3 regions of the Geobacillus sp. WSUCF-018B genome follow, and region 1 is predicted to be linked to each of the others. Evidence: riboswitches for the same ligand, from Rfam matches in the RefSeq annotation. Region 1 holds a riboswitch; each other region holds the start of a gene.
What was found. A riboswitch is a leader RNA that binds a small molecule or an ion and turns the genes downstream of it on or off. The one in region 1 is predicted to bind S-adenosylmethionine.
Positions count from the first base shown of each region.

Region 1 (9,901 bases):
AAATGGATAAATTGCACCGAGAGCGATCACGATCAGAGCATAATAAGGAACAAGTGCTGAAAACTGGGTGCGGATCCATGTCACAATATGATCGAGCAAAATCGATGATGTGCCGCCGATGGACACCGGGACGAAAAATACGAAAATGCCGATGGCACTAAAGACGAAAAACTTCCATGCCCCGCTGGCCGGCGTTGGCGTCGGCACGGATGGCGCTATATTTGTATCCGTTTTCATTCTCCTCCACCCCCATTGTTCTTTTTACCCCAACTTGCGCGGCCGGAAGCATAGCCGCTTCCGGTCGCCAAACGCTTTGGCGAAAGACGATTCCTCCCTTCAGATGCACACCTTGCCTTCTTTCACCACCACCTCCCCGCCTTTGATCACCGTCTCAACACGGTTGACTCCGTAATGGTACATGATCTGCACATAATTCGGAACGTTGAAAATGACCAAATCCGCCTTCTTCCCCGGCTCGAGGCTGCCGACAAGATGCGCGCGGCCGATGGCGTGGGCGGCATTGATCGTGGCGGCGGCCATCGCTTCAGCGGGAGTCATGCCCATATGCAGGCAGGCTAGGCTCATGACAAGCGGCAGCGAGACGGTCGGCGACGAACCAGGGTTGCAGTCGGTCGCTAAGGCGACGGGAACGCCGGCGTCGATCAGACGGCGGGCGTCGGCGGCTTGGGTCATGAGGAAAAACGCCGTGCCCGGCAAGAGAACGCCGATGACGCCGCCATCGGCCATGCGGCGGATTCCTTCGTCCGATGCCCGAAGCAGGTGGTCGGCGGAGATGGCGCCGACTTCGGCGGCCAGTTCCGCCCCGCCGTACGGTTCGATTTCATCAGCGTGAATTTTCGGCGTCAAGCCGTGCGCTTTCCCTGCTTCGAGGATGAGGCGCGCCTGGTCGGGGGTAAAGACGCCGCGCTCGCAAAAGACGTCGTTGAACTCGGCGAGCCCCCGCCGGCTCACTTCGGGAATCATCTCGTCGATGACAAGGCGGACGTATTCATCCGGATCGTGCTTCCACTCCGGCGGAACGGCGTGGGCGCCAAGAAACGTGGAGACGATATCGACCGGGTGGGTGTCATCGAGACGCTTGGCGACTTCAAGCTGCTTGATTTCGTGCTCAAGGCTTAAACCATAGCCGCTTTTTGCTTCGACGGTCGTGACCCCATGAAGCAAAAACTGATCGAGCCGCCGCTTGCTTTCTTCATACAACATCTCTTCCGACGCCTCGCGCGTCGCTTTTGTCGTCGCATGAATGCCGCCGCCGGCGTTCATGATTTCCATGTACGTCGCCCCGCCGAGCCGCATCGTCCATTCGTGTTCGCGGCTGCCGGCGTACACAAGATGGGTGTGCGGGTCGATGAGGCCAGGGGTGACCGTTTTGCCTTTGGCGTCGATCACTTCGGCTTCGGCGAGCCGATCGGCAAATTGGCGGGCCAGTTCATCGTCCGTCCCAACCGCCACGATCGTGCCGTTTTCGATCCAGACGCTGCCGTTTTCGATGATGCCTAGATCGCTCATCTTCTCCTTGACGAGCGGAGCCGCGGAGCTTCCCGCCAGCGTGACGAGCTGGCGGGCGCGGCGGACAAAAAGCGGGCGCATATGGATCCCCCTTTCTACTTGAGCATCGGCATATCGATGCCTTTTTCTTTCGCTGTCCGAATGGCGAGCTCATACCCAGCGTCGGCGTGGCGGACCACACCAAGCCCCGGGTCGGTCGTCAACACGCGCTCCAGCCGTTTTTCCGCCTCTTTCGTGCCGTCGGCGACGATGACCATGCCGGCGTGAATGGAGTAGCCCATGCCGACGCCGCCGCCGTGGTGAACCGACACCCAGCTTGCGCCGCCGACCGCATTCAACAGCGCGTTTAAAATCGGCCAGTCGGCGATGGCGTCGCTTCCGTCTTTCATTCCTTCCGTCTCCCGGTTCGGCGAAGCAACGGAGCCCGAATCCAAATGATCGCGGCCGATGACGATCGGCGCTTTCAGCTCGCCTTTGGCCACCATGTCGTTGATGATTTTCCCGAACTTCGCCCGCTCGCCGTAGCCGAGCCAACAAATGCGCGCCGGCAGCCCTTGGAATTGAATGCGTTTTTGCGCCATGCGAATCCAATGGCAAAGACGCTCATTGTCGCTGAATTCACGCAAAATGACTTCATCGGTTTTATAAATGTCTTCCGGGTCGCCGGATAATGCCACCCAGCGGAACGGCCCTTTTCCTTCGCAAAAGAGCGGACGGATGTAGGCCGGCACAAAACCCGGGAAGGAAAAGGCGTCGTCCACCCCTTCGTCTTTTGCCACTTGGCGGATGTTGTTGCCGTAATCAAACGTCACCGCCCCTTGCTTTTGCATCGCCAGCATCGCTCGAACATGCGCGGCAATCGATTGTTTGGCGCGGGCAACGTACTGCTTCGGATCGCGCGCCCGCAGCTCAGCCGCCTCATCAAGCGTCAACCCCGCGGGGATGTAGCCGTTTAACGGATCATGGGCGGACGTTTGATCGGTCAAGACGTCCGGAACAAAGCCCATGTCAACGAGCCGCGGCAACACTTCAGCCGCATTGCCGACAAGGCCGATCGACAGCGCTTTTTTCTCTTCCTTCGCCCGTCTGGCCATGGCCAGCGCGGCGTCCAGGCTGTCGGTCATCGTGTCAAGGTATTTCGTGTCCAAGCGGCGCTGGATGCGGGCCGGATCGACTTCGATGGCGAGGCAGACGCCGCCGTTCATCGTCACGGCGAGCGGCTGCGCCCCGCCCATGCCGCCAAGGCCGGCGGTTAGCGTGATCGTCCCGGCCAGCGTGCCGCCAAAGTGCTGGCGCGCCACTTCGGCAAACGTTTCATACGTCCCTTGGACGATCCCTTGGCTGCCGATGTAAATCCAGCTCCCGGCCGTCATTTGTCCGTACATGATCAACCCTTTTTTATCAAGTTCGTGGAAATGGTCCCACGTCGCCCATGCGGGCACGAGGTTGGAGTTGGCGATCAGCACGCGCGGGGCGTCCGGATGCGTGCGAAATACCGCCACCGGCTTGCCGGATTGAATGAGCAACGTTTCATCGTTTTCTAAACGAAGAAGGGTGTCCACAATCGCCTCGTAACATTCCCAGTTGCGCGCCGCCTTGCCGATGCCGCCGTAGACGATCAATTCCTCCGGCCGCTCGGCGACATCGGGATGCAAATTGTTGTTCAGCATCCGCAGCGCCGCTTCTTGAATCCATCCTTTCGCCCGCCGCTCTGTTCCCGCAAACGAGCGTACGGTCCGTTTTTCTGCCATCGTCATCCTCTCCTTTTTCCTCTTTGCTTTTCATTGTAAGGGAGCAAAGAAGGAGAAGATAGGCGCACGTCTTTTAAAAGTGATCACATTTTTTTGAATTTTCTATTTCCTCTCCGTTTTATTTGTTCATTTTTTTCGATATCGATCCATTTCTTTTGAAATATACGCCGCCCCCTCTCGCCCGCGATCCGGCAAGGCTGCGCTTTGCCACAGACAAAACCGCCTACCGCGGTGATGACGGTTTCAGCCGTTGTTCATCGCGGTAGGCGGTCGGCGTCTGGTTCAGTTCGGCTTTAAAGACGCGCGTCAAATAATGGGCGGTGCGAAACCCGGTTTGTTCGGCGATTTCTTTAATCGACAAATCCGTCTGCCGAAGCAGCCGTTTCGCTTCCTCAAGCCGCCGGTTGGTCAGCCACTGGCGAAACGTCACGCCGCGCTTTTTCGACAACAAATGGCTGAAATACGCGGGGCTGCGCCCGGCGGCGGCCGCGACCCGCTCAAGCGTGAGCGACGGATCGCGAAAATGCGCCTCCATATAGCGGAGGCCGCGCTCCACGGCGTCGACGCGCGCGTCTTCCTCGGCCTGCTTGGCCTCATGGAACAATCGATATAAAAATAAAATCAATTCTTGAACGATGCGATACAAGACGGGATTGTACAAAATGTCTTGAAAAATGCGCATATACTCCCGCTCGGTTCCGCCGCGGTCAAGGCCGTATGTTTTCATAAACCGGCGGATTTGCGCCAAGATGCTCGTCAGCCGCGTCCGCACCATCTCCGGGCTCGGAAACGGCGGCTTCCAATGGGAGAATTCGCGCCGCAGCCATCGCTTCACCCCTTCATGGTCGAACCGCTCGAGCATCTCGATCCATTGCCGCTGCTCCTCGGGCGTCAAAAAGGGATCGAGCTCACGCCACTGTTCGTATTCCGAAGCGGGAGCGATCACTTGGCGATAGCCAATGAAAAACGTCGTCTCCAGCAACCGGCGGGCCGCTTGGTATTGCCCGCGCACCGTTTTCCGACCATCAGGCGGCATCACGACAACCGCGAGCGGCTCATGATGCTCCTCTTCCCAATCGCGCAACAGCTTCCACGCCTCTTCTTTCCCGTCGCCCGGCAAATCGGGAAGCAGGCAAACCGCCATATGGGTGAGCGGCAATACGCGCGCCCGTCCGCGAAACGGATAGCTCGTTAAAAAGCGGATCACTTCCCGAGACAAGGCAGGCTGTTCCGCCTGCACAAGCCATACATGCGCGGAGGCCGCGGAAGGAAAATCGCAAAACAAGGAGCGGTAATCGTCGTGATGGGCGTCCAATCCCGCCGGCAAGCCTGGGCGTCCCGGGGAACGCGACGCCGCCGCCCGCAGCGCCTGCTTCAGCCTGGCGGGCTCAAGCGGCTTCACAAGCAAATCGACGCATTGCCAGTCGATGGCTTGTTTCGCCCGCGCAAACGTCGCCTCGGCCGTTGCGGCAATCACGCGTTGGCAAAACAAGCGGACGTGGGATGTCGCCTTCGACCATCGTTCATACGGAATCATATCCAGTTCGACGTACAATAGCTCCGGCGCCTCCCTCTCCAAGACGGCCATCATCTCCTCCACGGTGGCTGCCGTATACACCCGCTCAATCGGCAAGGAATACGCGGACACGAGCCAGCGGATCGCTTCCCGTTCTTTGTCATCCCGTTCGGCAATGACCAATTTCACGTTCTCACCGCCTTGGCTGCAAGCGTTGAAAATGAAGGAGCGCCTCCATGCAAAAGGCGGCCGCCAACGCCACCGTTTTTCCGCCTTCATCCCAGAGTGGATTGACTTCGCAAAGATCGACGCTGATCGTTTTCGGATGAGAAACGATTCGGCGGACGAGAGCGCGCACTAGCGACGGAGCGAGTCCAAACGGCGACGGCGCGCTCACCCCCGGCGCGGCAGCCGCGCTGATGGCGTCCATGCAAATGGTCAACATCACGGCATCGTGATGAGCGGCAAATTCCTCGATTTGTTCATAGGCGGCCTCGATCGGCCCTGCGGTCAGCTCGTCTTCAAGCATGTACCGGCAGCCGTACGTCTCGGCCGCCGCAAACAGCGCCGCCGTGTTGCCAAGCCGCTGAATGCCGAGGCAGAAGTAACGGACCCGTTCGTCTTGATCCAATATTTGCCGAAACATCGTCCCGGACGTCGGCCCGTCATCGTACGGGCGCAAGTCGAAATGGGCGTCAATGTTGAGGATGCCAAGGCGGGCTTCGGGCCCGAGCGCTTCGCGAACGCCCAAGTAATGGCCGTACGCCGTCTCATGGCCGCCGCCGATCACGATAGACGCCATCCCGTTTTTCAGCAGGCGGGCGACCGCCTTCCCAAGTTCAGTCTGGCTTTGTTCGAGCCGTTCATCGACGCAAACGACATCGCCTGCGTCATAGACAACGACCCCTTCCGGAAGATGCCAAGGCAGCCGGGCCAGCGCCGCTTTGACGGCGGCCGGCGCCTCTTTCGCCCCTTGGCGGCCTTGGTTGCGGCGCACTCCTTCGTCGCACGCAAACCCGATGAATGCCGCCGCTCGTTCCACCGTCTCCAATGGCTGCGACAAATCGAGCAAGCGAATGCGCTGATGAAGACGAAACGCCTGCTCATCGCTCACGCTGTCAATCCGTCCCGTCCAACGGCCGGCGTCTGGCGGTTGATACATGAGACCATCTCCTTTCCATCATCAGCTGCTTGTTTCTTTCGCCACAGCTTTGCCGTTCTCCTCCTCATGCACGCGAAAAGAGGAAATCGCCGCCGTTTGGCGAATAAAAAAACATGATTGACAACAGAAAGGGTGTTCCACATGAAGCCAATGACCAACTTGCACGCTGTCATCGCCGGTCAAAGCGCGCCGCCCCCATGCGACGAAACGCTCGGCGTCCGCCTGACGGAAGCCCGAGACGGCTATGCGAAAGGCGTATGGACGATCAGCGAATCGCTGCTCAACGGCAACGGGGTGATTATGGGCGGGTTCGTCGGGGCGGCGGCGGACATTCTCATGGCGTATGCGGTGACGACCTTGCTTCGCGATGACCAGCTGCACGCGTCCATCAACTTGCAGACGACGTTTCACCGCCCAGCGGCGGCTGGAGAAGCCGAAATCGAGGCGCGGGTGGAAAAGTTCGGGAAAACCGTCGCCTATGTAACCGCCATCGTGCGGCAAAACGGCAAAGAGGTGGCGAGCGCCACGTCGTCGGTGCTGATCATGGACAAACCGTGAAGGTGATGGATCTCCAAAAGGCGTTTTTGCGCATGCTCGTTCTCCTTGGATTCGACGAGGCCAAACAGCAGCTGCTGTTGTTGTTTTGAAACGCATGGAAAGCGATGATCAGAGGAATCCGAGAAAACCGGTGAAAAACGATGATGTTCGCCAAATCGGTGGTTTTGTTGAAAAAGGAGAACCAATTTCACAAGGTTTCCCCACTTGAGAAGAGGCGTTGTCGAGTTGCCTTTTTCGTGACATCATCAGTCCTCAATGGCGAAACGAGGTGAGGCGCAGCCGTTTTCGACCAGTTGCCAAGCGCCGGAGAAAGCGCTGTCAAAAACAGCCGCTCTCCGGCGCCTTTTGTTGCTTGTTACCCACGGACAAACGTTTTCGGCATTACGACGGCGACGACTTGCCCGCGGGCGCACAGTTCGCCGTTGGCGAACACTTCGGTGTCCACTTTCCATTTTTTCGGATGAATCTCCGTCACAGTGCCGACGGCGACAAGCGGCACTCCATGCGGCGTCGGCTTGACGAAATCGACGTGAAGCGACGCAGTAACAAAGCGCGGCGGCGTTTCCCCGCTTCCCGGCTCATGGCCGTTTTTCCGATGCAAGGCAAGCGCCGCCGACCCGGTGCCATGGCAGTCGATGAGCGAGGCGATCAGCCCGCCGTACACAAACCCAGGGATCGCCGTATGTTCCGGGCGCGGCGTGTAGACGGTCACCGTTTTGTCCCCGTCCCAGCCGGTGCGGAAATGATGGCCTTGCTCATTCAGCCGTCCGCAGCCATAGCACCAGGCAAATTCATCCGGGTAGTCGTCTTGAATGGCGTGGATAACTTGCGGCTCCATCTGTTCTCCTCCTCTCCCCTTTACCTATACGCGGTGCACTCCCTATTTTCCTTCTTGCACGGCAAAAGGCGGCCATACCGATGGCCGCCTTCCCCTTCGTTCATTGCGCCGGCTCGTAAAACTCGATCCATTCGCCGTCCGGGCCAAGGAAAAATAAGTATTTCGCCCCGTTTGGGAGCGTTGTAATCTCCTCCCACACAAGCGGGACGCCGAGCGACTGAAGCCGTTCTTTTTCCTGCTCGATGCCTTCGACCGTAAACGCCACGTGGTGCACTTTTCCTTCCGTCGGCAAGTTCGGGTTGTATCCTTCGATCAGCTCGACGATGATCGAGCCGTCAATCCCTAAAAACGCCAGTTTCATCGTTCCGTTCGTATGAATCATTTCGTCAAGCAACTCCAGGCCGACGACGTTTTGGTAAAATGCCTTTGATGCCTCGATGTCTTTTACTTGAATGCCGACATGCTCAAATTTTTTGACTGCCATTCGTCCTCTTCCTTTCTATGACTCCATTAACCATACAGCTTGTAAATACGGCGTCATCCGCATTGGAAAAACCCCTTTTTTCCCAAGCTCTGTCCATATGTAGCGATCAAGGGCGTACGGTCCGTCCGCCTTCCATTCGTCCGCCTCGCTGTCGGTCAACAACACTGAAAAGGTTGTCCCTTGCGCTTTCCCATACAAGTGGGTATATCCGCCCCCGCGGTCGACATAAACCGCCGCTTCAGGGTCAAACCGAATCAGCTCCGCCTGCACGCAGCGCATGACATGAACGGCGAACGCAGCGGCACGGAGATGAGCGGCCATGCAAGCTCGGATCGACATGTCCCTCTTCACTATTTCCCCCTTCACCCCCTATCGACAAAAACCCCTTTCGCCTCGGAATGATGCGAAAGGGGGCAGCCGTTCTTATCATCCAAAGCGAGACCGCTTTGCGGGTGTTAGCACCTTGCCGGCAGGTTGCTGTGGGGTCATCAAGCCCGTTCTCTCGCCCACTCTTGATAAGACGTATGATCATTTGTCTTTCATGTTACCATATCGAATCCCATAGAAGCAATCGCTTTTTTGTTTATTCCGCCACTTCTGGCTGCTCGGACGTGACGCCGACATCTTTCCACGTCAGCTTCGAGCTCGGGTCAACCGTAAAGTTGGCGACACGGTTGTTGACCGCATAGATGGCGGAACGATACAACGTTGGGATGACCGGCACTTCTTCGTTCATTAGCTTTTGCCACTCGCTGTAAATTTTCCGGCGATACTCCTTATCAAACGCCTGCTCGGAATGGCCTTTTTCTAGCAGCTCATCATTTTTCTCGTTCACCCAACGCGAGTAGTTGAACATGACGTTGCGGCCGTACAATCCGTACGGGTCGACGTCCGTTCCAGTTCCCCAAGCGGCGGCGTAGACATCCACTTTCGGATCGTCTTTTTCGACCATATCGTAGAAGGAGTTGAACTCCGCCAAGCGTCCGTCCACAAGTTGGACATCGAGGCCCACATCTTTCCAGCATTGCATATAAAATTTGGCCAGCGGTTCAGCGATGTCCCCACCGCTCATCGCCAAGAAGTTGACCTTGAATTTTTTGCCGTTTGGATCTTCGCGGAGGCCATCGCCATCCACATCTTTATATCCCGCTTCATCCAGCAATTGTTTCGCTTTTTCCGGATTGTACGTATACCCTTTGATGGAACTGTCATGATAGCCCGGGAACGACGGCGGAATGAGCGTGTTCGCCGGGAAGCGCAAACCATGATACAGGCGGTCGGCCACCTCTTGGTTGTTGATGGCGTACGCCATGGCTTGGCGCAGTTTTTTGTTTTGGAATTTCGGATTGTCCATTACGTTTTCCTGCTTTTTCGCATCCCAATGGCCGAGTTTAAAGCCGATATAGTTGTACGCCAAATCCACTCTGCCGATAAACTGAATGTTTTTCGTCCCTTTCGCGTTCAAATATTGGTCAGTCGGGAACTCAGCGACGTCAATTTCGCCTTTTTTCAGCGCTTGCAGGACGACTTGCGGGCTGACGACTTTCAAAATGACGCCTTCCAAGTTCGGTTTGCCAGCCCAGTAGTCATCATTGCGAACAAATTCGACCGACTCGCCCGGAACGATTTTCTTCACTTTAAACGGACCGAACCCGATCGGGTTTTTCCGGATTTTATCCGATTTCGCCAAGTCTTTGATCGGAATGTCTTTCAAGTAATGCTTCGGCAGCGGATACGCCCAAATGCCAGTCAACACCGACGGATTGGCCTGTTTCCATGTGATCGTCAACGTCTTTTTGTCGATGACTTTAATGCCGGAAATTTTATCCGCTTTGCCGCTATGATATTCTTCCATCCCGACGATGCCTTGGATGAGCGCATCGCCATAGCGGACGCCGGTGTAATCTTTATGGCCGATGACCAAATACGCATACTCCAAGTCTTCGGCGGTCACCGGCTGGCCGTCATGCCAATTCACATTGTCTTTAATATGGATTGTCATCGTCTTTTTATCATCCGACAACTCATACGTGGCAGCCCCATCATTTGTAATTTCATAGTC
Region 1 is NZ_PIJF01000036.1:8,590-18,490, forward strand. Features, by position in the region: gene CV944_RS11390 (YjiH family protein) at 1-237, opposite strand, end outside; gene hutI (imidazolonepropionase) at 337-1,611, opposite strand; gene hutU (urocanate hydratase) at 1,626-3,281, opposite strand; gene CV944_RS11405 (helix-turn-helix domain-containing protein) at 3,505-4,986, opposite strand; gene hutG (formimidoylglutamase) at 4,991-5,959, opposite strand; gene CV944_RS11415 (PaaI family thioesterase) at 6,101-6,517, shown strand; gene CV944_RS11420 (PaaI family thioesterase) at 6,873-7,355, opposite strand; gene CV944_RS11425 (VOC family protein) at 7,456-7,839, opposite strand; gene CV944_RS11430 (hypothetical protein) at 7,855-8,178, opposite strand; SAM riboswitch class I at 8,260-8,361, opposite strand; gene opp4A (oligopeptide ABC transporter substrate-binding protein) at 8,423-9,901, opposite strand, start outside.

Region 2 (9,901 bases), on a different contig from region 1:
AAAGACGTGTTTCATGAATTTGACCTCGTGATGATGCGCGACGTTTCGGCTCATAAGGCGCTTGAGCGCGAACGAATCATTCATGAGTTTTTGTTTCGCGACGTATTCAACCGCGCCGTCGACGGCATCGTCATTTTCGATGAATTTGGGCGGTTTATCGATGTCAATCCGGCGTTTTCGATGAGCTTGAACTTGGAAAAAGGAAAACTGCTCAATTTGTCGTTTCAGCAGTTCGTCGCCCGCGAATGCGCCAATGAGTTCGCACGGCTGCTCGCGGAAGTGAAAGAAAAGGGAACGGCCAAAGGCGAGTTGTCGCTTGTCCGCCCGGACGGAACGGTGAAAATGTTTGAACTGACGGCGACGTCGAACGTCTACAGCGGCTTTTACATGGCCATTATGCGCGACGTGACCGAGAGAAAAAATATGGAAATCAAGCTACAAAAAAGCGAAGAGCGGTTTCGGGCCATTTTCGAGCAGGCGCATGAGGCGATTCTCATTTGGGATGATTTTGGCTACATATTGAACGCCAATCCGGCCGCGAGCCGGACGTTTGAGCTGCCTTTGAATTTGCTTGTGCGCCGCAATTTGCTCGATTTTGTGGAATATGGGGATGAAAAGGTGAAGCGGATTTTCAGCGAGTTCCGCCAAAAAGGGGAAATTCGCGATGAGCTGACGTTCCATATGCCAAACGGCGAACAGAAACAGCTTGAGTTTACGATGAAAAAAGGGGCGATTGACGGCTACCATTTGACCATTTTCCGCAACGTGAGCGAGCGGCGGAAAATCGAGCGCGAACTGCGGGAAAGCGAACAAAAATTCCGCAGCATTTTCGATCACTCGATGGACGGCATTTTGCTTTGGGATGAGCAGCATCGCATCATTGACGCCAATCCAATCGCCTGCGGCATTTTTTCTGCTGAAAAGGAGGCGCTTCTTGGCCGGAAGGTCGGCGAACTTCTTCCGGACCGGGCGCGCCGCCAGTTGAACAAGCTGATGGCTGAGTGTCAGCGCGCTGGCGAGGCGAGCGGCGAAGTCGAGTTTTCCGATGAGACAAAGGGGCGAATCATCGAGTTTTCGTTGAAAAAAGAAGTCATTCCCGGCGTTGGAATGATGACGTTTCGCGATGTGACCGAGCGGAAGGAGATGGAGCTGCAGCTGCGCAAATCGGATACGCTCAATGTCGTCGGCGAGCTCGCTGCCGGCATCGCCCACGAAATCCGCAACCCGATGACGGCGTTAAAAGGGTTCATCCAGCTGCTGCAAGGAAGCATTGACGGCGATTATTCGATGTATTTTAATGTCATTATGTCGGAATTGAAGCGGATCGAATCGATCATCACCGAGTTTCTCGTTTTGGCCAAACCGCAGGCGGTGCAATACAAGCAAAACGACATTTGCAAAATCATGCAGGATACGATCGATTTGATCAGCGCCCAGGCGATGATGCATAACGTGCAAATCATTGCCGATTTCGACCGCGGGCTGCCGCCGGTGTATTGCGAGCCGAATCAGCTGAAGCAGGTGTTTATCAACATTTTGAAAAACGCCATCGAAGTGATGCCAAAAGGCGGGGACATTACGGTGCGCATCACCCGCGCCGGGTGCTATGTGCGCATCTCCATCACCGACCAAGGATGCGGCATTCCGAAAGATAAAATCAAAAAACTCGGCGAGCCGTTTTATACGACGAAAGAACGCGGCACCGGACTCGGCTTGATGGTCAGCTATAAAATCATAGAAGAGCACCAAGGGAAAATTGACGTGGAAAGCGAAGTCGGGGTCGGCACGACGTTTCATATTACGCTGCCGATTGAGCGGACAGAGAGGGAAGACGACGATGGCGATTGAATATGCCGTATACCGGTCGGAGCTGCTTGGCGATCTATACATCGCTTCCGACGGCGAAGCGATCATGAAAGTTGAACTGTTTCCGGAAGAATGGCGCGCGTTTGCGGGCGGGCATCCGGTTGTCCAAAGCCGGTCGCCGTTGCTTGAACGCGCGCTTCGACAGTTGGATGAGTACTTTCACGGCCGCCGCCGGACGTTTGATTTGCCGCTGAAATGGAAAGGGACGCCCTTCCAAGAAGAAGTGTGGGCGGCGCTTTGCCGCATCCCATACGGCGAGACGGCGACATACGCTGACATCGCTGCGCAAATCGGCCGCCCGAAGGCGGTCCGCGCCGTCGGCCAGGCGAACCGGGCGAATGAGCTCGCCATCATCGTCCCGTGCCATCGCATTGTCGGCAAAAACGGCGCCCTCGTCGGCTACGCCGGAAGCCGGACCGATGTAAAAGCAAAGCTGCTGGAGCTGGAGCGGCGCTATCAATCGCGCTTCAGCTGATCGGTGGGGGTGTATGCCTCCCAAAATGGCGCCCGCCCCCATGACGCGAATCCATGGGGGCAGGGAACGGGACATTATTTTTTTTGCCAATGCGACAACGCAAGGGCGCCGACTAAAATGGCGCCTTTTATAATGTCTTGGGCGTAATACGGGACGTTCATCATCGTCAAGCCGTTCAACAACACGCCCATCAAAATCGAACCGAACAGGGTGCCGATGACGTTCGGCTTGCCGGCGCCGAAGACAGAAAAGCCGATGTAGGCGGCGGCGACGCCGTCCATCAAAAACGAAGCGCCGGCCGACACTTGCCCGGTGCCGATGCGCGAGGCGAGCACGATGCCCCCCAAGGCGGCGAAAAAGCCGCTGATGACGTACGCATACGTCCGGTAACGGTTGACCGGGATGCCGGAGAGCCGTGCCGCTTCCCGGTTTTCACCCGTTAAATAAAAGAGACGGCCAGGTTTGGTGTATGTTAAAAACAAGTGGGCGGCCATGACGACAACGAGCATGAGCAAGACCGAAAACGGCACGCCAAACAGCTCCCCTTGGCCGATAAATAAAAAGGAAGGAATAAATTTGCCCGGCGCCGTGCCGCCATCAGGCAGCGGCATGTCGTTATAAATCGAAAATCCTTTTGTATACGTAAGCTGCACGCCGTTGATCGCGTACATCGTCGCCAACGTGGCGAGCAAATCGGGCAGTTTGAATTTGACGATCAACAACGAATTAAGCAGCCCGACGGCGACGCCGAGCAACAGCGGCACGAGCAAGGTGACGAAAATTTCTTGGCGATGCAAGACAAGCGCCGCCGCACTGGCAATCGTCGCCAAGCTCACTGTCGAACCGACCGACAAATCGAAGCCGTCGACGATGAGCGAAAATGTAATGCCAATGGCCACCAAGGTGACGATGGAAATGGAACGCAAAATGTCGCTGAAGTTTTCATAGGTGAAAAACCGGTCTTGTGTCAGGCCAAAATAGGCGATTACAGCCAAAATGGCAAGCAGTGTGCCATGTTTATACAAAAATTCAAGAATGAACGGCGCCGCTTTTTTCGACGGCGCTGTGGAAACGGCTGGCTGGCTCATCGATCTCACCTCCGCTGCAATAGTACACAAGCTGTTCATAGGTTAGTTCTGCGGCCGGCAGGCGGGTGAGTAGCCGGCCGTCAGCCATGATGTAGATGGTGTCGCACACCTCAAGAAGCTCGTGAAATTCACTCGAAAAATACAGTACTGTTTTTCCTTCATCGGCGAGAGCACGGATGATGGAAAACACCTCTTGTTTGGCGTGGACATCGATTCCTTTCGTGGGCTCGTCGAATAGAAAAACACGCGCGTTTGTGTTCAGCCATTTGCCGATGACGACTTTCTGCTGGTTGCCGCCGCTTAAGTGGCGGACAGCGGTCGAAGGCGACGGCGGATGGATGCCGAGCGAGCGGACAAGTTCGTCGGCGGCGTCCGTTTCCTTCCTCCGGCTGATCCATTGCCAGCGCGACAGCCGGGAAAGGAGGCGGACGGTGATGTTGGTTTTCACTGACTCGGGCAAGAACAGCCCTTGTTTGCGCCGTTCTTCCGGAATAAGACAAAGGCCGGCGGCAATCGCTTCATGCGGCGATGAAAATGTATAGCGCCGGCCGTCAAGTTGCCATTCGCCAGACGTCTTCCGGTGGGCGATGAGGCTTTCAGCGAGCTCCGTTTTGCCTGCGCCAACCAAGCCGGCGATGCCGACGATTTCGCCGCGATGGGCGTAAAGATCGACCGTCGTGCCGGTTTTTTCGATCGTGATCCCACGGACGGCAAAGGCGATGTCGCTTCCATGCGCGCGCGTTTGTTTCATGGCGGCGGCTCGCCTTGTTCCGGTCATATGAAGGACGATGTCTTCAAGCGGCAAACCGCGGGCGGAACCATGGTAGACGACGCGGCCGTCGCGCAAAATCGTCAGCCGGTCGGCGATTTCCTGCACTTCTTTCAGTTTATGAGAGATGTAAATAAAGCCGACGCCTTGCTGTTTCAGTTCCGTGATGATGGCAAACAGCCGCTTCGTTTCGGCTTCGCTCAAGGCGGCGGTCGGTTCGTCCAAAATGATGTAGCGCGCATTCGATGACAACACTTTGGCGAGCACGATCAGCTGTTTTTCATGGAGCGAGCAGTCGCGCACGAGCTTTGCCGGCGAAATGGCAAGGCCGACGCGGCGAAGCAGAGCAGCGGCCCGTTCTTTTTCCCGGCGCAGCGAGCGGATCGGCTGTTTCTTCACATCAGCGAGCTCATCAGCCGCCAAGTTTTCGTAAACGGGCAATCCTGGGAAAAGCGCCGTGTCGACCTCTTGGACGACGAAGCCGATGCCGGCTCGTTTCGCGTCAAGCGGCGACGAAAAGGTGCAGTTGACGCCATCGATCGTGATCGTGCCGGCGTCGGGAGGAATGGCGCCGGCCAAAATGTTCATGAGCGTGCTTTTGCCGGTGCCGTTCATGCCCAAAAGGGCGTGGACTTCGCCTGGACGGACGGTAAAGTCCACGCCGTCAAGCACGCGCACCGCGCCAAACGATTTTTCAATGCCTCGCATTGACAGCCTGTTCATTTTTTGTTCACCTGAGCTTCCAACGTTTTCATCCATGGCGAGATGGCGACGTTCGATTGCCCCCAGCCCGGGATGTATTGCGAAAGCTCGTTCATCGATACTTGCTTATCGGGCAAGTCGGTCCGTTTTACTAAATGCGGCTCGAGCGAGTAAATGTTCGGCGTTTTCTCGCCGGCGATTTTTTGATAGGCGAACCGCACCTGAACGCGGCCGACTTCCGCCGGATCCGTCGCTGTTGTCGCCACCCACGGACTGTTCGGTTTTTGGATCATTTGCAAGTCTTCGTCACTCAAATCGATGCCGTATACTTTGATTTCCGTACGCCCGGCTTGCTCGATGGCGCGCGTCGCTCCTTTGGCGAACTCGTCCCAAGTTGCGAAGACGGCGTCAATGTCGCCTTTGTTCGGATATTTTTTCAAAATGGCCTCCATTTGCGTTTGCGTGTCCAAAGCCGTGTTGGCGCTCGCCGTACCGAACTTGGCGACTTCTTTTATGTTCGGATAGCGTTTTTTGAACGCCTCATAAATGACGTGGCGCCGCTCCATTGGAGTAAAACCGCCGACCCAAATCGTGACGATGTTGCCCTCTCCATTTAAATCTTCGGCGAGTGTTTTTAACGTTTTCCAGGCGAGGCTGTAGTCGTCTTGGTCGATGACGGTGACGCCGGGAACGTTCAAATCGTTGTCAAAGGCGACGACCGGGATGCCTTTTTCAACCGCTTTTTTCACCGGGCCTTCGAGCGCATCAGCGCGGCCGTGATCAAGCAGAATGGCATCAACGTTTTGCGTGATGGCCGTTTCTACGTATGAGGCCATTTTCGTCAAGTCGTTGTCGGCGTTGTAAATTTGCACTTCGCCGCCGAACTTTTGCACTTGTTCTTTGACGCCGGCGATGTATTGCGACGAGAACGTGCCGATGGACATTTGCATAATGGCGGCGATCTTCACCGGTTTTTTCAGCTTCTCCGGGATGGCCGCCTGTTCGCTGCTCGATGCGGTTTGGCTGTTGGATGAGACGGTGTCGCCTTGGATGGCCGTTTGCTTCGTTTCGTTGGCCGGCTTAGAGCTCACGGCGTCTTGCTCGTTCGTGCAGCCGGCCAAGACGGAGAACACGGCAAAGAAAAGAAGAGAAAGGAACGATAAGGCCTTAAATCGTTTCATGCTGCTCCTCCTTTGCAAATAACGCTGGCAGTGCCGCGCTGTAGCTGCCGCGGACGATGCCTTTTTCGGTAATGATCGCGGTAATCAGTTCGTTTGGCGTCACGTCAAACGCCGGGTTATACACGTTGACGCCTTCCGGGGCGACGCGCACGCCGGCCAGATGGGTCACTTCATCCGGATGGCGCTCTTCAATCGGGATGTCTGCCCCTGTCTTTGTCGCCAAATCGATGGTGGACAACGGTGCGGCGACGTAAAACGGAATGCCAAACGATTTGGCGAGCAAGGCGAGGCCGAACGTGCCGATTTTGTTCGCTGTATCGCCGTTTTGTGCGATCCGGTCGGCTCCGACGATAATGGCGCGAATCCCTTTCGCTTTGATCGTTTGCGCCGCCATGTTGTCCGTAATAAGCGTGACGTCGACGCCTGCTTGCATCAGCTCCCAGGCGGTCAGACGCGCTCCTTGCAAAACGGGGCGCGTCTCAAGGGCGTACACGGATAACTCGATCCCTTTCTCTTTCGCCAAATAAAACGGGGCGAGCGCCGTGCCGTAGCGGGCGGTGGCGATCGAGCCGGCGTTGCAAATCGTCATCACCCGGTCGCCTGGGCGAAAAAGCGATAACGCATGTTCGCCGATGCGGCGGCAGACATCTTCGTCCTCGATTTGGATGCGGATCGCCTCGTGAATAAGCGCCGTTTTCGCTTCGTTGACCGAGGCGGCGTCTTTGGCGGCGGCAGTGAGCCGGTCAAGCGCCCAAACCAAATTGACGGCCGTCGGGCGGGCGCTTGCCAAATAATCGCGGTCTTGCTTTAGGCGGCTATGGAACTCGTGGACCGTTTCCGCTTTATAATGCGAGGCGGCGAGCGCCAGACCATAAGCGGCGGTGATGCCGATCGCCGGCGCTCCGCGCACTTTCAGCGAGGCGATCGCATCGTACACGTCTTCAAGCGTATGCAGGTCGATATATTCTGTTGCTAATGGCAATTTTTGTTGGTTTAAAATCGTGATATGCGTCTCGCGCCACTCGACAGAGCGCGGGATGGCAAAGGTGTCCATCGTCGTCTTCCTTTCTTTTCACATTTTCCGTTGATCCGGGCCGGCACTGGGCCGGTCGTCGCCGTGTTACTATTCGGTTTCTGCAAACACTCGGCGGAAGCCGTCCGTTCCGGTCAGCTCGTTGCGCTCGACAATTAGGCGGCGGCCGAGGCGGAGCGCGTGTCGTTTGGCGGCAAGGCGGGCTTCTTTCTGCTCGATGCCGTCAAGGTCGGCCACATGGGCGAGGCCGATCGTCCGGCGGATGACTTCGCAGCCGGCAAAGCCGACAGCATCGATGAACGCATGCCGGAGCACTTCGTCAAGCAAGCCCGGTGTTGCGGCGTACGTCTCGATGCTTTTGGTGCGCCAAAGCTCCGAGAATATGGACGCAAAGACGTCCCAGGTCTGGTCGATGTGATCAAAGAGCGGTTGGCGCTCAACGTCAGGGCGGGACAACGCATTTAACAGCAAGTTGGCGAAAAACTGCCCAAGGTCAAAGCCGATCGGGCCGTAAAAAGCGAATTCCGGGTCGATTACTTTCGTTTCGTCGGTGCTTGCGAAAATGCTGCCGGTATGCAAATCGCCATGCAGAAGCACATCGGCTTCGGTTAAAAACTTGCGCTTCAACTTCGCCGCTTCCAAACGGAGGCGGTCGTCATTCCAAAGCGTTTCGACGTCCGGCCGCAGCTCGTCTTCGAAGTTGTTCGTGTCATGGTCGAAAAATGGATCGGTGAAGACGAGATCTTCGGTGATTTTGCACAGTTCCGGATTGACGAAGCTTTGCGCCAATTTCTTTTTCTCTTGCTGGTTCATGCCGAAATCGGATGTGTAAAACGCTGTTTTGGCGATAAATTCGCCGATATGCCGGGACAAAAGCGGGAATGTTTTCCCTTCGATCAACCCTTTGCGGGCGATTTGCAGACGGGACAAGTCTTCCATCACGGTAATGGCAAGCGATTCGTCAGAATAGTAGACGTTCGGCACGTATTGCGGTACATAGCTGGCAAACGTGCGCAACGCGTTGCTTTCAATAACCGCGCGCTTTAACGTGAGCGGCCAGCTTTCGCCGACGACTTTCGCGTACGGGAGCGCCTGTTTGATGATGACGCCTTGCTTCGTTTCCTGATCGACGATATGAAAGACTAAGTTTAAGTTTCCGTCGCCGATTTCGCGGCACACAAGCGGCGCCCCGTCTCGGAATAGGCCGAGGCGGACGGCGAGGGCGGTCGCTTTTTGTTCGGTGAGCGGTTCGTAAACAGTGGATTGGACAATCGTCATTTTCACGTTCCCCCTTTAGGTTTTGGCAAATGAAAAAGCCTCTTTCGCATACGGAAAGAGGCTTGAAGATGCATCGTCTTCGCGCCTCTTATCTTTCAGAAAGACATCGGTCTTTCTGTTGGACTTAGCACCGTGCCCTGCGGAAGCGGTTCGCTTCCGGCGCCGCCTTTGGCGTGCGCCCTATCTCACGATAGCATTACGGTCGGTTGCTGGGCTTCATTGGGCCAATTCCCTCAGCCAACTCTTGATAAGAGTACCGATCTAGCTATTAAGTTTTTGCAATTTTCACGATGTTAACAATCGTTTGGTTGCTTGATTCGAATGATACAGGTTGGGCTGGCGGATTGTCAATACGTTTTGAAAAATTTTTTTGCCGCCTCTTCATAATCGTGCGGCCGGCGGTCGGCAAACACCGGGATGCGTGCGCGGACGTCTTGGATGAGCGACGGGTCGATGGAAGCGGTTAAGATACCCGGCTGTTCGTCGGCTTCGGCGATGATCTCGCCCCACGGGTCAATGACGAGCGAATGGCCGGCGAACACGTTGTTCGGGTCTCGTCCGGCCCGGTTGCAAGCGACGACATAGCATTGGTTTTCAATCGCCCGCGCCATCAGGAGCGTCCGCCAATGGTGAAGGCGGGGAAGCGGCCATTCGGCGACGACAAACAGCACTTCCGCTCCGGCCAACGCATGGGCGCGAATCCACTCCGGAAATCGGATGTCATAGCAAATGACCCCAGCGCACGGCAGCCCGTCAAGCGAGAACAAGCCTGGCTCGTTTCCCGGCTGCAAATACAAATGTTCATCCATCAATTGGAACAGGTGAAGCTTGCTGTATTCGCCGACGATTTGGCCATGGCGGTCGGCCACGATCATCGTGTTTGTCACGCCGGCGGCTGTTTTTTTGGCGACCGAACCGGCGACGAAATGGACGCCGTACGTTTGCGCCAATCGGGAAGCGAGCGCCTTCGCCCGTTCGGCGCCTTCGTCGGCAATTTCATCCAGGCGCGTCAAATCGTAGCCGGTCGTCCATAACTCTGGCAGCACGATGATGTCAGCGCCGTCTTTGGCAGCGGATTCCACGGCCTGTTCGGCTTGCTGTTCGTTTTTTGCTGGATCGCCAAATGCAATGTCAAGCTGCAGGCAGGCGATGCGGATCGTCATGAGCGTTCACCTCGGAAAAAAATTTTTCTTTACATTTTGCTTTTAACGATATATGATGTTGCACTAGAATTTCAAGAATTTTTGAGAAGGTGTGGACGATGACGATCGAATTTCCCTTTTCCGAACTGCTTGAACAGCTGCCGAAGCAGTTTTTCGCCTCGCTCGTGGCGAAAGTCGGTGCGAAGATCAAGGCGGGTTATGATGTGATCAACTTAGGGCAGGGCAATCCGGATCAGCCGACGCCGGCGCACATTGTCGAAGCGATGCAGAAGGCAGCCGCGAACCCAAAATACCATAAATATTCGCCGTTTCAAGGCTACTCGTTTTTGAAAGAAGCCGTAGCGGC
Region 2 is NZ_PIJF01000032.1:10,984-20,884, forward strand. Features, by position in the region: gene CV944_RS10590 (PAS domain-containing sensor histidine kinase) at 1-1,848, shown strand, start outside; gene CV944_RS10595 (methylated-DNA--[protein]-cysteine S-methyltransferase) at 1,838-2,341, shown strand; gene CV944_RS10600 (ABC transporter permease) at 2,416-3,429, opposite strand; gene CV944_RS10605 (sugar ABC transporter ATP-binding protein) at 3,371-4,921, opposite strand; gene CV944_RS10610 (sugar ABC transporter substrate-binding protein) at 4,918-6,081, opposite strand; gene mtnA (S-methyl-5-thioribose-1-phosphate isomerase) at 6,068-7,135, opposite strand; gene mtnK (S-methyl-5-thioribose kinase) at 7,205-8,392, opposite strand; SAM riboswitch class I at 8,478-8,646, opposite strand; gene CV944_RS10625 (carbon-nitrogen family hydrolase) at 8,740-9,555, opposite strand; gene CV944_RS10630 (pyridoxal phosphate-dependent aminotransferase) at 9,654-9,901, shown strand, end outside.
Region 2: another riboswitch for S-adenosylmethionine. It lies ahead of mtnK (S-methyl-5-thioribose kinase); the one in region 1 lies ahead of CV944_RS11430 (hypothetical protein).

Region 3 (9,901 bases), on a different contig from region 1:
TGCTTTTTGCCGTCACATAGAAAGAAATCACAGCATCGACGGCGAATAAAAGAGATGGCATTTCTTTGACGGAGGTGTGTGAATGAACATCGGCCAAGAATATTTGCGAGTGGTGCGCGCACGCTTTGTTGACATGAAAAAGACCGCCGAACGGGCTATGGACCAATGTTCGGAGGAACAGCTGTTCCATTGCTTTCATGAGGAGGCCAACAGCATCGCCATCATTGTCAAACATATGAGCGGAAATATGGTGTCGCGCTGGACAGACTTTTTGTCGTCGGATGGGGAAAAACCGGACCGAAACCGCGATGATGAGTTTATCAACGACTTCCATACGCGCAAAGAAGTCATGGCTTGCTGGGAAAAGGGGTGGTCTGCTTTCTTTCAGACGCTGAACGAACTGCAAGAAACGGATTTGTTGCGGACGGTCACGATCCGCGGCGAACCCCATTCCGTCATCGAAGCCATTGAGCGGCAAATGTACCATTATTCGTATCATATCGGGCAAATCGTCTATATCGCGAAACAGCTGAACGCAAACAACTGGAAAACACTGACCATACCAAGAAATCGAAAAACAACATAGGCAACTCCTTATTCGAATGATCATGCAAACGCCATCCGCCCCTCAGAACCGTCAGCCGATAAAGGTGGATGGCTTCTTTTTGTTGTTTGTTGTTCCTTCCCAATCATACCTATCGGGATCGCAGTCATCGTCTGGAAAGTTTCACAATACCGACCAACAAACAAACCATCCCTGCTCCCCACGCCAACCCCGCCTTGCCAAGAAGGAGGGAGATTTCTTCGGATGCCTGCACATGGGTAAGATCAAAGGAAATCGCCTTCAGCGCAAATGAAACAGCCAGAGACAGCAACAAGAAATGGGCCAATATCCACAGAAACGCCCGCCCCTCTCGATTCCTTCGCCAAAGAAAAACGATTGTCGCAACCGCGATCAACATCACAACCGAAAAGCCGCCGATGAGCATATCCATCACATTTTCTTCCATAGGCAAATGATTGGGCAACGTTCCCACCTCCTCTTTTTCATCATATCATGTCTTTCTATTCTTCTTCCCTGCGTCCGATCCCTTCTTGTATGTGAAGCCGCCCATGGGCTTCTTCGTTCCCCTTTACGCAAACGCCAAGCAGGCGCCCATCTCCCTATTGCAGAGGGCGGCGCCTGCTCTGATTGTATAGATGCAATGTAAAGCTTTAACACTTTTCGTTTTTACCGGTCATTGCATCCGACTGTCGAGTGACCGAACAACGCCGCTTCCAGACCCATGAATGGGTCTGTGAAGCGAGTCGTTGTTCGGTCCTCCGTCACGCTAAAGCGTGACGGAGGCAAGCCTGTGGCTTGCCTTCGACAGTCAAAAATGGATAAGCCACTTTTTCCGTCAAGGATATGTGAAACGATTTCGTTGCATCTATATGGTTACTTTTGCTGCATCTTAAACTGCAAAAACAGTTCGTTGTAGTAGGCGAGCATGTGTTTTCCTAAGTTTTCGTACACTTCGAGATGTCCAGCTGAATCCAAATCGGGGTAAAAGCGCCGATCGCCCGCGATGTCTTTTGGCAAATAGCGAAGCGCCGCGCGATTCGGCGTCGAATAGCCGACATACTCGGCGTTTTGCGCCGCGTGTTTCGGGTCGAGCATAAAATTGATAAACGCGTGCGCTCCTTCGATGTTTTTCGCTGTTTTCGGAATGACCATGTTGTCAAACCATAGGTTGGATCCTTCTTTCGGCACGACATAGTCGAGCTTGTCGTTTTCGGCGATGATTTCCGCCGCATCACCCGACCAGACGACGCCGATGGCCGCTTCTTCATTCACGAGAAGCAGCTTGATCTCATCGCCGACAATCGCCTTCACATTCGGCATGAGTCGATCGAGTTTCCGCTTTGCTTCTTGCAAATGGGCTTTGTTCGTGTCATTGAGGGAATAGCCGAGGCTGTTTAACGCCATCCCCATTACTTCGCGCGCTCCGTCGACAAGCAAAATTTGGTTTCGCAAACTCGGATCCCATAAGTCGTTCCAGCTTGTGATGGTCTTGCCGCCAAGCATCTCGCGGTTGTAGACGATGCCGACCGTCCCCCAAAAATACGGCACGGAATACCGGTTGTGCGGATCAAACGACAAGTTGAGGAACCGCGGCTCGATATATTGTAAATTCGGCAGCTTGTCGTGATCGAGCGGCAACAGCAAGTTTTCCTCGATCATTTTGCTGATGGCGTAATCGGACGGAACGGCGACATCAAACGTCGCCCCGCCTTGGGCGATTTTCGCCATCATCGCTTCGTTGGAATCGAATGTTTGGTAAATCACTTTCCACCCTGTCTCTTTTTCAAACTCCCGAATGAGCGCTGGGTCGATGTAATCGCCCCAGTTGTAAACGGTCACCGTTTTGCCTCCGCCGTACCCTTCCGCTTCGTTCAACCGGTGGGTGATGAACATGAGGACGAACGCGGCGATAAACACGGCCGCAAACCCTTGGACAAGCCGTCTCACCTACTTTCGCCCCCCTATCCCGTACATTCGGCCGCCTTTTTGGCTGAGCACGTAATAACCGATGACAAGCAGCATCGTAAATAAAAATAGCAGCGTCGACAGCGCATTGATCGATAAGGAAATGCCCTGGCGCGCCCGCGAATAAATTTCCACCGACAGCGTCGAGAACCCATTTCCCGTGACAAAAAAGGTCACGGCAAAGTCATCGAGCGAATACGTAAGCGCCATGAAAAAGCCCGCCCATATGCTTGGCGCCAAAAACGGCAGCACCACACCGGACAGCACTTGCCAATGACTGGCTCCTAAATCTCTAGCCGCATCAATCAGCGTCGGGCTCATTTCCTCGAGTTTCGGCAGCACCATCAACACGACAATCGGCACGCTGAACGCGATATGAGACAACAGCACGGACGTAAAGCCGAGCTTGATGCCAGCGATTGTAAACAGCAGCAAAAACGAAGCGCCGATGATGACATCCGGACTGACGATCAGCACGTTGTTGAGGGCGAGAAGAGCGTTTTTCGTTCGCTGCCGCTTGACATAGTAAACGGCGAGCGCCCCGATGACCCCGAGTATCGTCGCGACCGCCGCCGACAGCAGCGCAATGACGATTGTATTCAAAACGATGATGAGCAAGCGGTCGTCGGACAGCACGTCGCGGTACCATTTAAACGTGAACGATTGAAAATCGTGCATCGCCCCGCCGCTGTTGAACGAATAATACATCAAATACACAATCGGCGTATACATCACGGCAAACACGACTAACAAGTACACACGTCCCCACCAATGCGTCCGTTTCATCGGCTTCCCTCTTTCCTTCCGGTTCCTGTCAGGACGACGATGACCGCCATCGCGATCATTAACACAACAGCGATCGTCGCCCCCATTCCCCAATCTTGGGTGACGAGGAAGTGCTGCTCAATGGCGGTGCCGAGCGTAATGACGCGGTTGCCCGCAATGAGGCGCGTAATCATAAACAGCGACAGCGCCGGGATAAACACCGCCTGGCAGCCGGCCTTCACCCCGCCAAGCGTGAGCGGGAAGACGACGCGGCGGAACGTCGTCCAAGCCGAAGCGCCCAAATCGCGGGCGGCATCGACAAGCGATGGCGGCAGCTCCTCCAGCGCGTTGAAAATCGGCAGCACCATAAACGGAATAAAAATGTACACCGACACAAAGACAAAACTGAAATCGGTGAACAACAGCTGCCGCGGCCCAACGCCCAGCGCTTTCAACAAAGCGTTGGCCAGCCCGTACGTGCCGAACAGCCCTAAAAACGCATACACCTTCAGCAGCAAATTCACCCACATCGGCAAAATAAGCAACAACAGCCATAGCTGCTTGTGCCGCGTCTTCGTCAGCCAATAGGCGGTCGGATAGCCGATGAGCAGCGACACAAGCGTGATTAAAAACGCATACCAAAACGAATACGCCATCATTTTCAAATAAATGGGCGTCCATACGGATTTATAGTTGGACAACGTCCAATGGCCGTCAAGATCCAAAAACGATTCATACACCAAAAAGACAATCGGGGCCACGACAAACAGCACAAGCCAAATGCCATAAGGGATTAAATACCAGTTCCGCCACGCCCGTTCCGTCATGCGTCCTCATCCTCCTTTTCGAGTCGCATGACGTGAATCGCTTCCGGTTCAAAACGAAGGCCGACCGTTTCCCCGACTTCGGCCTTTTTCGTCGAATGGACAAGCCATTCGTTGCCGTTTTCGTCATAGCCGCAAATTTCATAATGGACACCGCGGAATAAGAGCGAATCGACGCGGATGACGATCTGCCCGTCTTCCGGCGCCGCGAGCTCCAAATCTTCCGGGCGGATGACGACATCGACCGGTTCATTTGGCGCGAAGCCGCGGTCAACACACGCAAACTGTTTGCCGGCAAATTCGACGAGGAAATCGTCGATCATGCGCCCTGACAAAATGTTCGATTCGCCAATGAAATCGGCGACGAATCGATTGACAGGCTCGTCGTAAATGTCTTTCGGCGTCCCAAACTGCTGAATTTTTCCTTTATTCAGAACAAAAATGTAATCGGACATCGCCAATGCTTCTTCTTGATCATGCGTGACAAAAATGAACGTAATCCCTAAGCGGCGCTGCAATTCACGAAGTTCATACTGCATTTCCGTGCGCAGCTTCAAATCCAAGGCCGATAGCGGCTCATCCAAGAGCAAAACTTCTGGCTCATTCACAATCGCCCGCGCAATCGCGACGCGCTGACGCTGGCCGCCTGACATTTCTTGAATGCGGCGGCGCTCATAGCCGTCTAAGTTGACAAACCGAAGCGCTTCCCTCACTTTCTCGCGAATGTCGGTTTCTTTCATCTTTTTCACGCGCAAACCAAACGCAACGTTTTCAAACACATCGAGATGAGGGAACAACGCATAGTCTTGAAAAACAGTGTTGACTTGCCGTTTGTTCGGCGGGACGTTTTGAATCGGCTTTCCGTGGAAATAAATCGTTCCTTGCGTCGGTTCGATAAACCCGGCAATCAGCCGCAAAATCGTCGTCTTCCCGCACCCCGACGGTCCAAGCAGCGTATAAAACTTCCCGCGCTCCATCGCAAAACTGACATCATCCAGTACGGCTGCGCCGTCGTATTCCTTCGTCACTCGCTCGAAGCGGATGATTTCTCCGTTCACTTTCAGCCCCCCATCTTCTTGATGTTCACTATTCCTAATTAGAACATAGGAGAGTAGAAAGTGCAACGGAAAAATATGCTTTCCGCCATGTCGGCGACTAAAAAACAAAAAGCGGCTGACTATTCCGCAGAACAGCTTCCAATTTTGCCCGCAATGCGGAAAGCCGCTGTCTCATTGATCGTTTTTTCAAATTTCCTTGCTTCACCGTATTGAATAATTTCAAAAAATACATTAAATTATATAGTAATAGTCAAGACGAAATAAACAACCGCATACGGACATTCTTATCAAGAGAGGGGGAGGGACTGGCCCGGTGAACCCTCAGCAACCTGGCCGCGGCCAAGGTGCTAAATCCAGACAGGCAACAGCCTGGAAGATAAGAAGAAGCGAACGAAAAGTCTTCTTCTTAGAAGGCTTTTTTCTTTTACTACAACGAAATGGGGGAATCAAACGTGGGGCTGCTCGATGAGTTGAAACAACGCATTCTCATCGCCGACGGAGCGATGGGGACGCTTTTATATTCGCATGGCGTCGACCGTTGTTTTGAAGAATTGAATCTATCGAATCCAGACGAAATCATTCATATTCATGAAGCGTATATCGCGGCGGGCGCCGATGTCATTCAGACGAATACATACGGCGCCAACTATGTGAAACTCGCGCGCTACGGCTTGCAAGACGAGGTGCCGGCGATCAATCGCGCCGCTGTAAGACTGGCGAAGCAAGCAGCCAATGGGGGGGCGTACGTGCTCGGAACGATCGGAGGGCTGCGCACGTTAAACAAAAGTGTCGTACCGCTTGACGAAGTGAAGCGGACGTTTCGCGAGCAGCTGTTTGTGCTGCTTGCCGAAGGGGTTGATGGTGTGCTGCTGGAGACGTATTACGATTTGGAAGAGTTGGAGACGGTGCTTGCCATCGCGCGCAAAGAGACGGACTTGCCGATTATCGCCCATGTGTCGCTCCATGAAGTCGGCGTTTTGCAAGACGGCACGCCGCTCGCGGACGCCCTTAGCCGCCTGGAGGCGCTCGGGGCCGATGTTGTCGGGCTCAACTGCCGGCTTGGTCCGCACTATATGATTCAGTCGCTTGAGGAAGTGCCCCTGCCCAATCGCGCATTTTTGTCGGCGTATCCGAACGCGAGCCTCCCGGATTACCGCGACGGCCGGCTTGTCTATGAAACGAACGCGGAATATTTTGAAGAGGCGGCCAAAGCGTTCCGCGATCAAGGGGTGCGCTTGATCGGCGGGTGCTGCGGCACGACGCCGAAACATATTGAGGCAATGGCAAAGGCGCTCGCCGACCGGACGCCGGTGACGGAAAAAACGGTGAAGCGGCGCACGGCATCTGTATCGGTGCAAGCCGATCGGCCCGCGCCGACTCCGCTTCCCGAGCTCGCCCGCACGCGCCGCTCGGTCATTGTCGAACTCGATCCGCCGAAGCAACTCGGCATTGACAAGTTTCTCGCTGGGGCGAAAGCGCTCCATGACGCTGGCATCGACGCGCTGACGTTAGCTGACAACTCACTTGCCACGCCGCGCATCAGCAACGCCGCCGTCGCCACGATCGTGAAAGAGCGGCTCGGCGTCCGCCCGCTCGTGCATATTACGTGCCGCGACCGCAACTTGATCGGCCTGCAGTCGCATTTGATGGGGTTGCATACGCTCGGCATCACCGACGTGCTCGCTATTACCGGCGACCCGTCGAAAATCGGCGATTTCCCGGGAGCGACGTCCGTGTATGATGTGTCGTCATTCGATCTCATCCGCCTAATCAGCCAATTCAACGAGGGATTATCGTACTCGGGCAAACCGCTCGGGCAAAAAACGAACTTCTCGATCGGTGCGGCCTTCAATCCGAACGTCCGCCATTTGGATAAAGCGGTCGAGCGAATGGAGAAAAAAATTCAATGCGGCGCCCACTATTTCTTGACCCAGCCGGTTTACTCGGAAGAAAAAATCGTGCAAATATACGAAACAACGAAACATCTCGCCACGCCGATCTACATCGGCATTATGCCGCTTGTGAGCGCGCGCAACGCCGAGTTTTTGCACCATGAAGTGCCGGGGATCACCCTGTCGGACGAGATTCGCGCCCGCATGGCCGCCTGCGGCAGCGACCCAGTAGAAGCGGCGCGCGAAGGAATTGCCATCGCCAAATCGCTCATTGACGCGGCGTTTGATTTGTTTAACGGCATTTATTTGATCACGCCGTTTTTGCGCTATGACATGACGGTCGAGCTCGTCCGCTACATCCATGAAAAAGAAGCGGCCGCCAAAGAAAGGAAGGTTGTTCATGGCTAACATCACCTTAGAACAGCAGCTGCAGCGAAAAATTCTCGTCATTGACGGCGCGATGGGGACGATGATCCAAAGCGCCAACCTATCAGCCGCCGATTTTGGCGGCGAGGCGTATGAAGGGTGCAACGAATATTTGACCCTCACCGCCCCGCCTGTCATCCGCCGCATTCACGAAGCGTATTTGGAAGCGGGCGCTGACATCATCGAAACGAACACGTTCGGGGCGACGCGCATTGTGCTCGATGAATACAACCTCGGGCATTTGGCGCTCGAGTTGAACATCGAAGCGGCCAAGCTCGCCAAACAAGCGGCGGAGGCGTTCTCAACTCCCGACTGGCCGCGCTTTGTCGCCGGGTCGATGGGGCCGACGACGAAGACGTTGTCGGTGACAGGCGGCGCGACCTTTGAGGAACTCGTCGCCGCCTATGAAGAACAAGCGCGCGGGCTGCTGTTGGGCGGCGTCGATCTTCTGTTGCTGGAGACGTGCCAAGATACGTTGAACGTAAAAGCTGGATTTCTCGGCATTTCCAAGGCGTTTGAGGCGGTCGGCCGCCGCGTGCCGCTCATGATTTCCGGCACGATCGAGCCGATGGGCACGACGCTCGCCGGCCAGGCGATCGATGCGTTTTTCATCTCGGTGCGCCATATGAAGCCGATCGCCGTCGGCTTAAACTGCGCGACCGGTCCGGAGTTTATGACCGACCATTTGCGGACGCTCGCCTCGCTCGCTGACACGGCGGTCAGCTGCTATCCGAACGCCGGGCTGCCGGATGAGGAAGGCCGCTACCATGAAACGCCGGAGATGTTGGCAGAGAAAATCCGCCGCTTTGCCGAAAAGGGATGGATCAACATCGTCGGCGGGTGTTGCGGCACAACGCCGGATCATATCCGCGCCATTGCCGAAGCGGTGCGCGGCATCCCGCCGCGGGCGATTCCGTCTTCGTTTGATGTCCACGCCGTTTCCGGCATCGAGGCGCTCATCTATGATGAAACGATGCGTCCGCTCTTTGTCGGCGAGCGGACAAACGTGATCGGCTCGCGCAAATTCAAGCGCCTCATCGCCGAAGGGAAATACGAAGAAGCGGCGGAAGTCGCCCGCGCCCAAGTGAAAAACGGCGCCCATGTCATCGACATTTGCCTCGCCGACCCAGACCGCGACGAACTCCATGACATGGAGCAGTTCGTCCGCGAAGTCGTGAAAAAAGTGAAAGTGCCGCTTGTCATCGATTCAACCGACGAGCGCGTCATCGAGCGCGCCCTCACCTACTCGCAAGGGAAAGCGATCATCAATTCGATCAACTTGGAAGACGGCGAGGAGCGGTTTGCGAAAGTCGTTCCTCTCTTGCACAAATACGGCGCCGCTGTCGTCGTCGGCACGATCGATGAACAAGGAATGGCGGTCACCGCCGAACGAAAGCTCGAGATCGCCTTGCGTTCGTATGACTTGCTCGTGAACCGCTACGGGGTGCCGGCGCGCGACATCATTTTCGATCCGCTCGTCTTCCCGGTCGGCACCGGTGATGAGCAATACATCGGCGCGGCGAACGAAACGATCAAAGGCATTCGCCTCATTAAAGAGCAACTGCCGGAGTGCTTGACGATGCTCGGCATCAGCAACGTCTCGTTCGGCTTGCCGCCGGCCGGGCGCGAGGTGCTCAACTCCGTCTTTTTGTACCATTGCACGCAAGCTGGGCTCGATTATGCGATCGTCAACACTGAGAAGCTTGAGCGGTTCGCCTCGATTCCGGAAGAGGAAGTGCGGATGGCCGAAGCGCTTTTGTTTGACACGAGCGATGAAACATTAAACACCTTTATCGAATTTTACCGAAGCAAAATCACCGCCGCCAAGCCGGCTGAGGAGAACTTGAGCCTTGAAGAGCGGCTCGCCCGCTACGTCATTGAAGGGTCGAAAGACGGGCTCATTCCCGATTTAGAGAAGGCGCTTGAGACCTACTCCGATCCGCTGTCGATCATCAACGGTCCGCTCATGGCCGGCATGGATGAAGTCGGGCGGCTGTTCAACAACAACCAGCTCATCGTCGCTGAAGTATTGCAAAGCGCGGAAGTGATGAAAGCAGCGGTCGCCTTTTTAGAGCCGTATATGGAAAAGAAAGAAGGAAGCACAAAAGGAAAAGTCATTCTCGCCACCGTCAAAGGCGATGTGCATGACATCGGCAAAAACTTGGTCGACATCATTTTAAGCAACAACGGCTACGAGGTGATCGACCTCGGCATTAAAGTCGCTCCGCAGCAACTCATTGAAGCGGTGCGCGAACATCAGCCCGACATCATCGGGTTGTCGGGCTTGCTTGTCAAATCGGCCCAACAGATGGTCGTCACCGCCCAAGATTTGCGGCAAGCCGGCATCTCAACGCCCATTTTAGTCGGCGGCGCCGCCTTGACGCGCAAATTTACCGAAAACAAAAT
Region 3 is NZ_PIJF01000035.1:1,614-11,514, reverse strand. Features, by position in the region: gene CV944_RS11210 (DUF1572 domain-containing protein) at 83-586, shown strand; gene CV944_RS11205 (hypothetical protein) at 711-1,028, opposite strand; gene CV944_RS11195 (ABC transporter substrate-binding protein) at 1,439-2,512, opposite strand; gene CV944_RS11190 (ABC transporter permease) at 2,513-3,316, opposite strand; gene CV944_RS11185 (ABC transporter permease) at 3,313-4,122, opposite strand; gene CV944_RS11180 (ABC transporter ATP-binding protein) at 4,119-5,177, opposite strand; gene CV944_RS17315 (hypothetical protein) at 5,238-5,390, shown strand; SAM riboswitch class I at 5,459-5,560, shown strand; gene CV944_RS11175 (bifunctional homocysteine S-methyltransferase/methylenetetrahydrofolate reductase) at 5,630-7,477, shown strand; gene metH (methionine synthase) at 7,470-9,901, shown strand, end outside.
Region 3: another riboswitch for S-adenosylmethionine. It lies ahead of CV944_RS11175 (bifunctional homocysteine S-methyltransferase/methylenetetrahydrofolate reductase); the one in region 1 lies ahead of CV944_RS11430 (hypothetical protein).